Regions from separate parts of the Synechococcus sp. R55.3 genome, predicted to be linked through region 1. Evidence: predicted binding sites of a transcription regulator. Region 1 holds the regulator's gene; the other holds the start of a gene.
What was found. Region 1 encodes NtcA, which controls nitrogen genes in cyanobacteria. Its sites were predicted from a motif close to GTANCNNNNGNTAC; they were not measured.
Positions count from the first base shown of each region.

Region 2: urtA (urea ABC transporter substrate-binding protein) is a predicted target of NtcA. The motif match lies at 2,697-2,710, and genes of this name have one in related genera.

Region 1 covers NZ_JANSIG010000039.1:195-4,211, reverse strand. The annotation lists gene NW849_RS07700 (M61 family metallopeptidase) at 1-1,653, opposite strand, end outside; gene ntcA (global nitrogen regulator NtcA) at 1,955-2,629, shown strand; gene eno (phosphopyruvate hydratase) at 2,868-4,017, shown strand, end outside.
Region 2 covers NZ_JANSIG010000060.1:922-4,938, reverse strand. The annotation lists gene urtB (urea ABC transporter permease subunit UrtB) at 1-1,060, opposite strand, end outside; gene urtA (urea ABC transporter substrate-binding protein) at 1,165-2,439, opposite strand; gene NW849_RS09945 (S9 family peptidase) at 2,813-4,017, shown strand, end outside.

The DNA.
Region 1 (4,017 bases):
GACGCTTAAACAGATGATCTGGTGGGGCTGATAGGCTGTCAAGCGTTCTGTCAGGTTGGCGGCGCTCACCTTGAACCCATCCAGGGCCACCAGCTCATCGCCGGCCCAGATGCCTGCTTTTTGCGCCGGGGATCCCATCTCTACTGCGCTGATGCGATTGCCCTCGCCGTTGAAATTGAGGCCCAGGTATGGGATGGGGTTGGGGCGGCTGAAGTGGGCTTTAAGGGTGAGGCCAAAGGGGTGTAGGTAAGTGTTGTAGTCTAGCTCTTCCGTGCCTTCCACATAGGCTGCGAAAAACCGGCCAAGATCGGCACCAGCTGCCCGCTCAAACGCCTCCCGCAAGTCTTGGTCGCTGTAGCCCTTCCCTGACCGACCAAAGCGCTGCCACAGATCCTGCAAAGCTGTATCCAGGGATCCCCGACCGCCGGAAAGGTGGCGAATGTGCAGATCCAGCAGCCAACAGACCAAAGCCCCCTTTAAGTAATAAGAAACCTGGCTGTTGAGGGTGTTTTCGTGGGGGCGGTAGAGTTTGATCCAGGTATCGAAGCTGGACTCCCGCAGCGATTGCACGGCCCGGCCCGGAGTACGCTGCAAGCGGCCAATCTGTTCGGAAAGAATCTTCAAGAAATCGCCGGCACTGAGGATCCCTGCCCTCAACAAGATGACATTTTCGTAGTAGCTGGTCGCTCCCTCACAAAACCACAGGCATTCCAGATAGTTTTCTTGGTTGTAGTCGATCTTTTCCAATGCCAGCGGACGCAGACGCTTGACATTCCAGGCATGAAACAACTCGTGGGCCAGCAAAGACAAAAAGCGCCGATAGGACTCCGGCTGATGCAGCTCCAGCCCAGAGTAAAGAAGGGTGGTGCTGTACTTGTGCTCAAGGCCACCAAATCCTCCCGGCGACAAATGCACAATGAACCAGTAGCGGTCGTAGGGTAGCCCACCGAAAAACGCGGCTGTGGTTTTGACAATCGCCTTAGCATCAGCGACAGCCCGCTCCACATCCAGAGTGCCCACCCCCCAAACCACAAAGTAATGGGGGATCCCTTCCACCTCAAACGATTGCACTCGATGTGGACCCACCTCCACCGGGCTATCCACCAGCTCGTCATAGTCCTCTGCCACAAAAGACTGGCCGGAAGCGGGATCCCCAGAAGAGGAGATCAAAGGCCGCAAACTGGTGGCGATGTGCCAATCCGGCTTGGGGGGGATCACCGTCAAAGTGTAGGGTTCCCGCTCGCGACCGGGCACGTAGAGGAAGAGCGCTGCCCCGTTGAAATAGGCGTGGGTCAAATCCAGATGGTTCGTGCGCACCGTCAGCTCATAGGCATAGACCCGATAGCACACCTTCACAGCAGAAGAACCCGGCGGATCGATTTGCCAGGTATTCTTATCCACCTTCCGCCAGGCCAAAGGGATCCCTTGCTCAGTTGCCGCCTGAAACTCCTGCACATGACGGGCATACTCCCGCACCAAGTAGGATCCCGGCGTCCACACCGGCAGCCGCAGCCGCAAAGGCATCTTTGGCTCCACCTCTCGGAGCAGCAGCTCCACCTCCAGGAGGTGATTGGCCGGATCCGGCATCCGCACCGTGAAATGCTGGCGGCTCAGCCGAGAAGGTTCAGCAACAACAGCCTCCGGGCTCCCCATAGATAGATAGAATGTTCCAACCCACTCCACTCTCTACCGCCAAGGGCCGATGCAACCCCCAGCGACAATGGCTCTTATCCTAACCCCTGCTTTCGGTTGGGGATCCCTTTCTGGGGCAAAAACGAGACTCAAAAATGTAGCACGTGCTACAAAGATGCCTGGGCAGAACCTTCTACTTTAGGGTAAATCTTGGTATCATCATCGATTCTGAAGTCAAGGGGTTGCAACCTAGCCTAATGCTTCTAGATTGATCTTAATAGGTTGATCTTAGGTATAAACTGACCTTAAAAGGTTGATGAGTATGGCGGTGGCCGTAGCGGAAAAATCTCTGATCACAGCCTTCAAGCAATTGGGAGGCCCTCACCATCCTCCGGTTATCGAAACGTTTGAGCGCGGGAAGACCATTTTTTTTCCAGGGGATCCGGCGGAGCGGGTTTACTTTTTGGTGAAGGGAGCCGTTAAGCTCTCGCGGGTCTACGAAATGGGGGAGGAAATCACCGTCGCCCTCCTACGCGAAAACAGCATCTTCGGCGTGCTCTCCTTTATCACAGGACAGCGCTCTGATCGCTTTTATCACTCGGTGGCTTTTACGCCTACTGAGTTGCTCTCTCTGCCGATCGAGCAGGTGGAAAAATCCTTGCAGGAGAACGCCGAACTGGCCATGTTGCTGGTTAAAAGCCTGTCGTCCCGCATTTTGCAAACGGAGATGATGATCGAGACACTGGCTCATCGCGACATGGGATCCCGTCTGGTCAGCTTTTTGTTGATCCTCTGTCGCGATTTCGGAGTGCCTGGCCCAGATGGGGTCACCATCGATCTCAAGCTGTCTCACCAGGCCATTGCCGAGGCCATTGGCTCAACCCGCGTCACCATCACCCGCCTGTTGGGAGAGCTGCGCAAGAAGAAGTACATCTCCATTCACAAGAAGAAGATCACCGTACACGACCCGATGCGGCTGAGCCATCGCTTTGCCTAGAAGGAAGAGGAGAACACCTCCTGAGCAGCACCCTGCCTAGGCAAACCCCGCTCGATGGTTGGTTGAAGCTCTGGCCGGCCTATGTTCAATCTACTGCTGCAGCCTTGAAGAATCTCTGTGCCCGAAGGACAGACTTAAAGTTTTCTGGAAGCTGACCGGATCGCGGGCAAAAACCTACTAGTCTATGGGGGGATCTGGCTTTGGCCAGAGCTATCTAGCCAATTGCTGAGGTGTAACTGTGGAAACAGCCATCGAGTGGATTACCGCCCATGAGATCCTCGACTCGCGAGGGCGTCCCACCTTAGAGGCCCTGGTGGGTCTAGCCAATGGGGCAACGGGCTTGGCGCAGGTTCCCAGCGGTGCTTCGACCGGCACCTTCGAGGCCCACGAGCTGCGGGACGGGGATCCCAAACGCTACGGCGGTAAGGGCGTGCTGAGGGCGGTGGAAAACATCCTTGGCCCCATCCAGTCGGAGCTGCAGGGAGAAGATGCCCTCAACCAAGCCCGTATTGACCAGTTGCTGATCGACCTGGACGGCACCCCCAACAAGTCCCGCCTGGGGGCCAACGCTATTTTGGCAGTTTCTCTGGCGACAGCCAAAGCGGCTGCGGAAGCAGTGGGCTTGCCTCTTTACAAATACCTGGGGGGGCCCTTTGCCAACCTGCTGCCGGTGCCGCTGATGAACGTGCTCAACGGCGGCGCCCACGCCGACAACAACGTCGATATTCAAGAATTTATGCTTGTGCCCATTGGAGCGGCCAGCTTTCGCGAGGCGCTGCGCTACGGGGCTGAGGTGTTTGCGGTACTAAAACAAGTGCTGCAGCAGAAGGGGCTGTCCACCGGTGTGGGGGATGAAGGGGGGTTTGCTCCTGATCTCGACTCCAATGCGGCGGCTTTGGATCTGCTGATGACGGCTATTGAACAGGCAGGCTACAAACCGGGAGCAGATATCGCCTTGGCCTTGGATGTGGCCGCCAACGAGCTGCTGCAGGATGGGCAATATCACTTTGAGGGCAAAGCCCACAGCACGGCTGATATGGTGGCTTACTACCAGCAACTGCTGGCCAACTATCCCATCCTTTCCATTGAAGATGGGCTAGCGGAAGAAGACTGGGCCGGTTGGCAAGCCATGACCGCTCAACTGGGATCCCGGGTACAGCTGGTGGGAGATGACCTGTTTGTAACCAACCTGACCCGCCTGCAAAAGGGTATCGACAGCGCCGCCGCCAACGCCATTTTGATCAAGCCCAACCAAATCGGCACCCTGACGGAGACCGTCTCGGCCATCCAATTGGCAGTTCAAGCCGGCTTTCGCACCATCATCAGCCACCGCTCTGGCGAGACGGAAGACACCACCATTGCCGACTTGGCGGTGGCCACCCGTGCCG
Region 2 (4,017 bases), on a different contig from region 1:
TCGTGGTGGCAAAAAAGTTGAGGGTATCGGTCAGGATGGGCACGTTGGGAAAAATCAAAGCCAGCGTCCCGGAACCGATGACAAAGTTGGCAATCCCGATCCCAAGCGCTGCCACAATGCTGCCCAAAAGCTTACCGACACCCCCCACCACGACCACCATAAAGGTATCCACGATGTAGTTTTGGCCGGTGTTCGGCCCCACGGATCCCAGCAGGCTGACCGCTACGCCGGCCACTCCCGCCAGACCCGAGCCGACGGCAAAGGTAAGGGCATCCACCTTTTGCGTAGGGATCCCTACACAGGCGCTCATGGCCCGATTCTGGGTAACCGCCCGGATGCGCAGCCCCCAGCGGGTGCGCTGCAAGAAGAAGTACAGCCCTAGGATGCAGAAGACAGTGAGGGCGATGATAAACAGGCGGGTATTGGGCAAAAACAGGCTGCCCACCGGGATCCCACCCCCCAGCCAACGGGGAGCAGTCACATCTTTGTTCTGGGCTCCAAACCAGGGTTGAGTGACTGCTAAAGCATAGGTTTGCGCCAGCACCCGCCCCCCCACCGCTGCAATGGCCGTGGAGAGCACCAACAGCAGCGCCAGCGTCCACCCCTTGAGACGCGGCCAATCCGCCCGCCTGGACAAAAGCCACCAGCCGCCGAAAAAGAGCACCGCGAAGGCCCCCAAGCGGAAAGCCAGCACCCAATTGACGCTGCGCACAAACTGCTGCAGGATCAGGCTCACGCCCCAGGTGGCCAAAAGGGTCTCCAAGGGTCGGCCATACAAAAAGCGGATCACCCCCCGCTCCAAGGCCAGCCCTACCAGAGCAGTGACGGCAAAGGCAGCTACCAAAGCTGGAAAGATGTACAGATCCCGCCAGGGATCCCCTAGGGGACGAAAGGCATTTTGCACGACGAAGGTGGTGTAGGCCCCCAACATCATCAGCTCCCCATGGGCCATGTTGATGACCCCCATGAGGCCGAAAACAATGGCCAAGCCCAAGGCGGCTATTAGCAAGACGGTGCCAATGCTAATGCCGTTGAACAAGCTGTCCAGGAGCAAGGTCATGGGCAGGGGATCCTCCTTCCAACTAAACTAGGGAGGCTAACCGAGCATCTAGGCGGGATCCCCGACCCTATCCAAACGGCAAGGGATCCCAGCCCTGGCCAGGACTAGCTGACTTTGTAGCGACCGCCCTTGGCCGGATCTGACCAATCGCAGGCAAAGCCCTTGGTCTCTGCCACAAACTGGTTCCAGGGCTGCGGCTCCACGGCATCCGTAGAAAAGATGACATCAAACAAACCGTCAGAGCGCACCTGGCCGATCCGCACATACTTGGTCAGGTGGTGATTGGTGTTCATGGTTACCAAGCCTTCTGGGGCATCAAAGGTCTGGCCATAGGCTGCCTGCCGCACGGCGTCGATTTCCACTGTTCCCGCTTTTTCCACTGCCTGCTTCCAGATGTAAACCATGATGTAGGCGGCTTCCATCGGGTCGTTGGTGACGCGGTTTTGGCCGTATTCTGCCTTGAAAGCTTCCACAAACTTCTTGTTGGCAGGCGTATCCACCGTCATAAAGTAGTTCCAGGCGGCGAAGTGCCCTTCCAAGAATTCGGGGCCGATGGCCTGTACCTCTTCTTCAGCAATGCTGACGGACATGGAAGGATAGCGATCTGGCCCCAGCCCTGCCCCTTCCAGTTGTTTGAAAAAGGCCACGTTGCTGTCGCCGTTCAAGCTGTTGTAGATCACACCGCCATTGGGAAGAGCGGCCCGGATCTTGCTGATGATGGGGGTAACTTCTGTGCTGCCCAAAGGCAGATAGTCTTCACCCACCACTTTGCCCCCCAGGGCTTCCAACTGGGCCTTGATGATGGTGTTGGCCGTGCGGGGGAACACGTAGTCGGATCCCACCAGGAAGAACTCTTTGCCCTTGTTCTTGAGCAGCCATTCCACCGAAGGCTCGATCTGCTGGTTGGGGGCAGCGCCGGTGTAGAAGATGTTTTTGGAGCACTCTTGTCCTTCGTACTGCACGGGATACCAGAGCAGGTGCTGCTTGGATTCAAACACCGGCAAAACCGCTTTGCGACTGGCCGAAGTCCAGCAGCCGAATACCGTTGCCACCTTGTCCACATCGATCAATTTGGTGGCTTTCTCGGCAAAGGTTGGCCAATCGGAAGCCCCATCCTCGATAATCGGCTCGATCTGCTTGCCCAAAACCCCACCGGCGGCATTGATCTCTTTGATGGCCAGCTTTTCCGCATCCACCACGCTGGTTTCTGAAATGGCCATGGTGCCGCTAAGGGAGTGCAAAATGCCAACGCGGATGGTCTCTCCCTGGGCGTAGGCGGGCACGGATCGCTTCACCCAGATCTGCGGCCCTAGGGCAGCCCCGGCTCCGGCCAGAGCGCCCATTTTCAGCACTTGACGACGATTAAATGATAGAGCCATCGGTGATCTCCGAAACGAAGTGAGTGCAAAGGGTATTAAGAAGTCCAGTTGTTGCAGCAGCCCGGCCAACAGAGGGAAGCACTTAGCTCATCACCTCGCCCATGTGTTGAACCTGCCCAACTGCGCTCAGCTGAGGCTTTCACCGAATGTCTTCCCAACCTCAACAGAGGAAAAGGCTAATCCTGCAGTCGAGAAAGCGTTGTGCATCCCTGTTGCCTTAACGTGTTCCATCAAACCCATTCGGCCCGGAGAGAATTGTATCGTGGGATACCTTTTCCCAGAATCCGAGCCCTTTCCCCGCAGGCTGCAGGCAGAGGCAGGGATCCCTTGCTGCCGGCATAATAGGGGTTCTGGGGTGGAGAATTAACAGCCTATGGTGCAGCAGGCCGGCTATGGATCTTGGCGATCCCCGATTACCGCTGACCTGGTGGTGACGGGATCCCTGCGCTTGGGACAGATGGTTTGGGATCAGGGGGATCTCTACTGGACGGAGGGCCGCCCGCAAGAAAAAGGGCGCAATGTGTTGATGCGGCGCTCTGCCGACGGGATCCTGGTGGAGCTGACACCGGCACCTTTCAATGTGCGGACGCGGGTGCATGAGTATGGGGGTGGAGCTTATTGGGTGTCGGCAGGGGTAGTGTATTTTTGCAACTTCGCTGACCAACGGCTCTACCGCCTGCTGCCGGGTTCAGATCCCCAGCCCCTGACGGAAGCAGGCCCCTATCGCTATGCAGATGGGGTGGTGGATCGGGCGCGTGGACGCATCCTCTGTGTGCGGGAAGATCACAGCCGCCAGGGAGAGCCGGAAAACAGCCTTGTCTCGATTGACTTGGAAAGCGGATCCCAGCGCGTTTTGGCCTCTGGGCACAATTTCTATGCCAACCCTCGCCTCAGCCCCGATGGCCAGACCTTGGTATGGCTGACCTGGGATCACCCCCAAATGCCCTGGGACGGCACAGAGCTGTGGCGGTCTGAGGTGAACCCTGACGGCAGCTTGGGAGAACCTCAAAAGCTGGCCGGTGGCCCTGCCGAGTCGATCTTCCAGCCCCAGTGGTCACCGGAGGGGGATCTCTACTTTGTTTCGGATCGCAGCGGCTGGTGGAACCTCTATCGCTGGGATCCCCAGGGCCCCATTCCCCTCTGCCCTATGGAAGCGGAGTTTGGAGAGCCGCAGTGGGTGTTTGGCCTGAGCACCTACGGCTTCTGTGGCGATGGGCGCATCCTGGCCTGTTATGAACAAGACGGGCTGTCTCATCTGGCTTATCTGGATCCCCATTCAGGACAGTTGGCAGGGATCCCCTTGCCCTACACCCAGATCAGCGGTTTGCAGGTGAGTGGGGAAAAAGCCGCTTTCCTGGCCGGATCCCCGACGGAAGCCACTGCCTTGGTCTGCCTAGACTTACCCTCCAGCCAAGTGGAGGTGGTGGCCCGTTCCAGCAGCGTGGCGGTGGATCCCGACTATCTGTCGATCCCAGAGCCCATTGTTTTTCCCACCGGCGGCGGCAAGGCAGTGGCCTATGCTTTCTTCTATCCCCCCAAGAACCGCGACTTTGTTGCTCCCACTGGCGAAAAGCCACC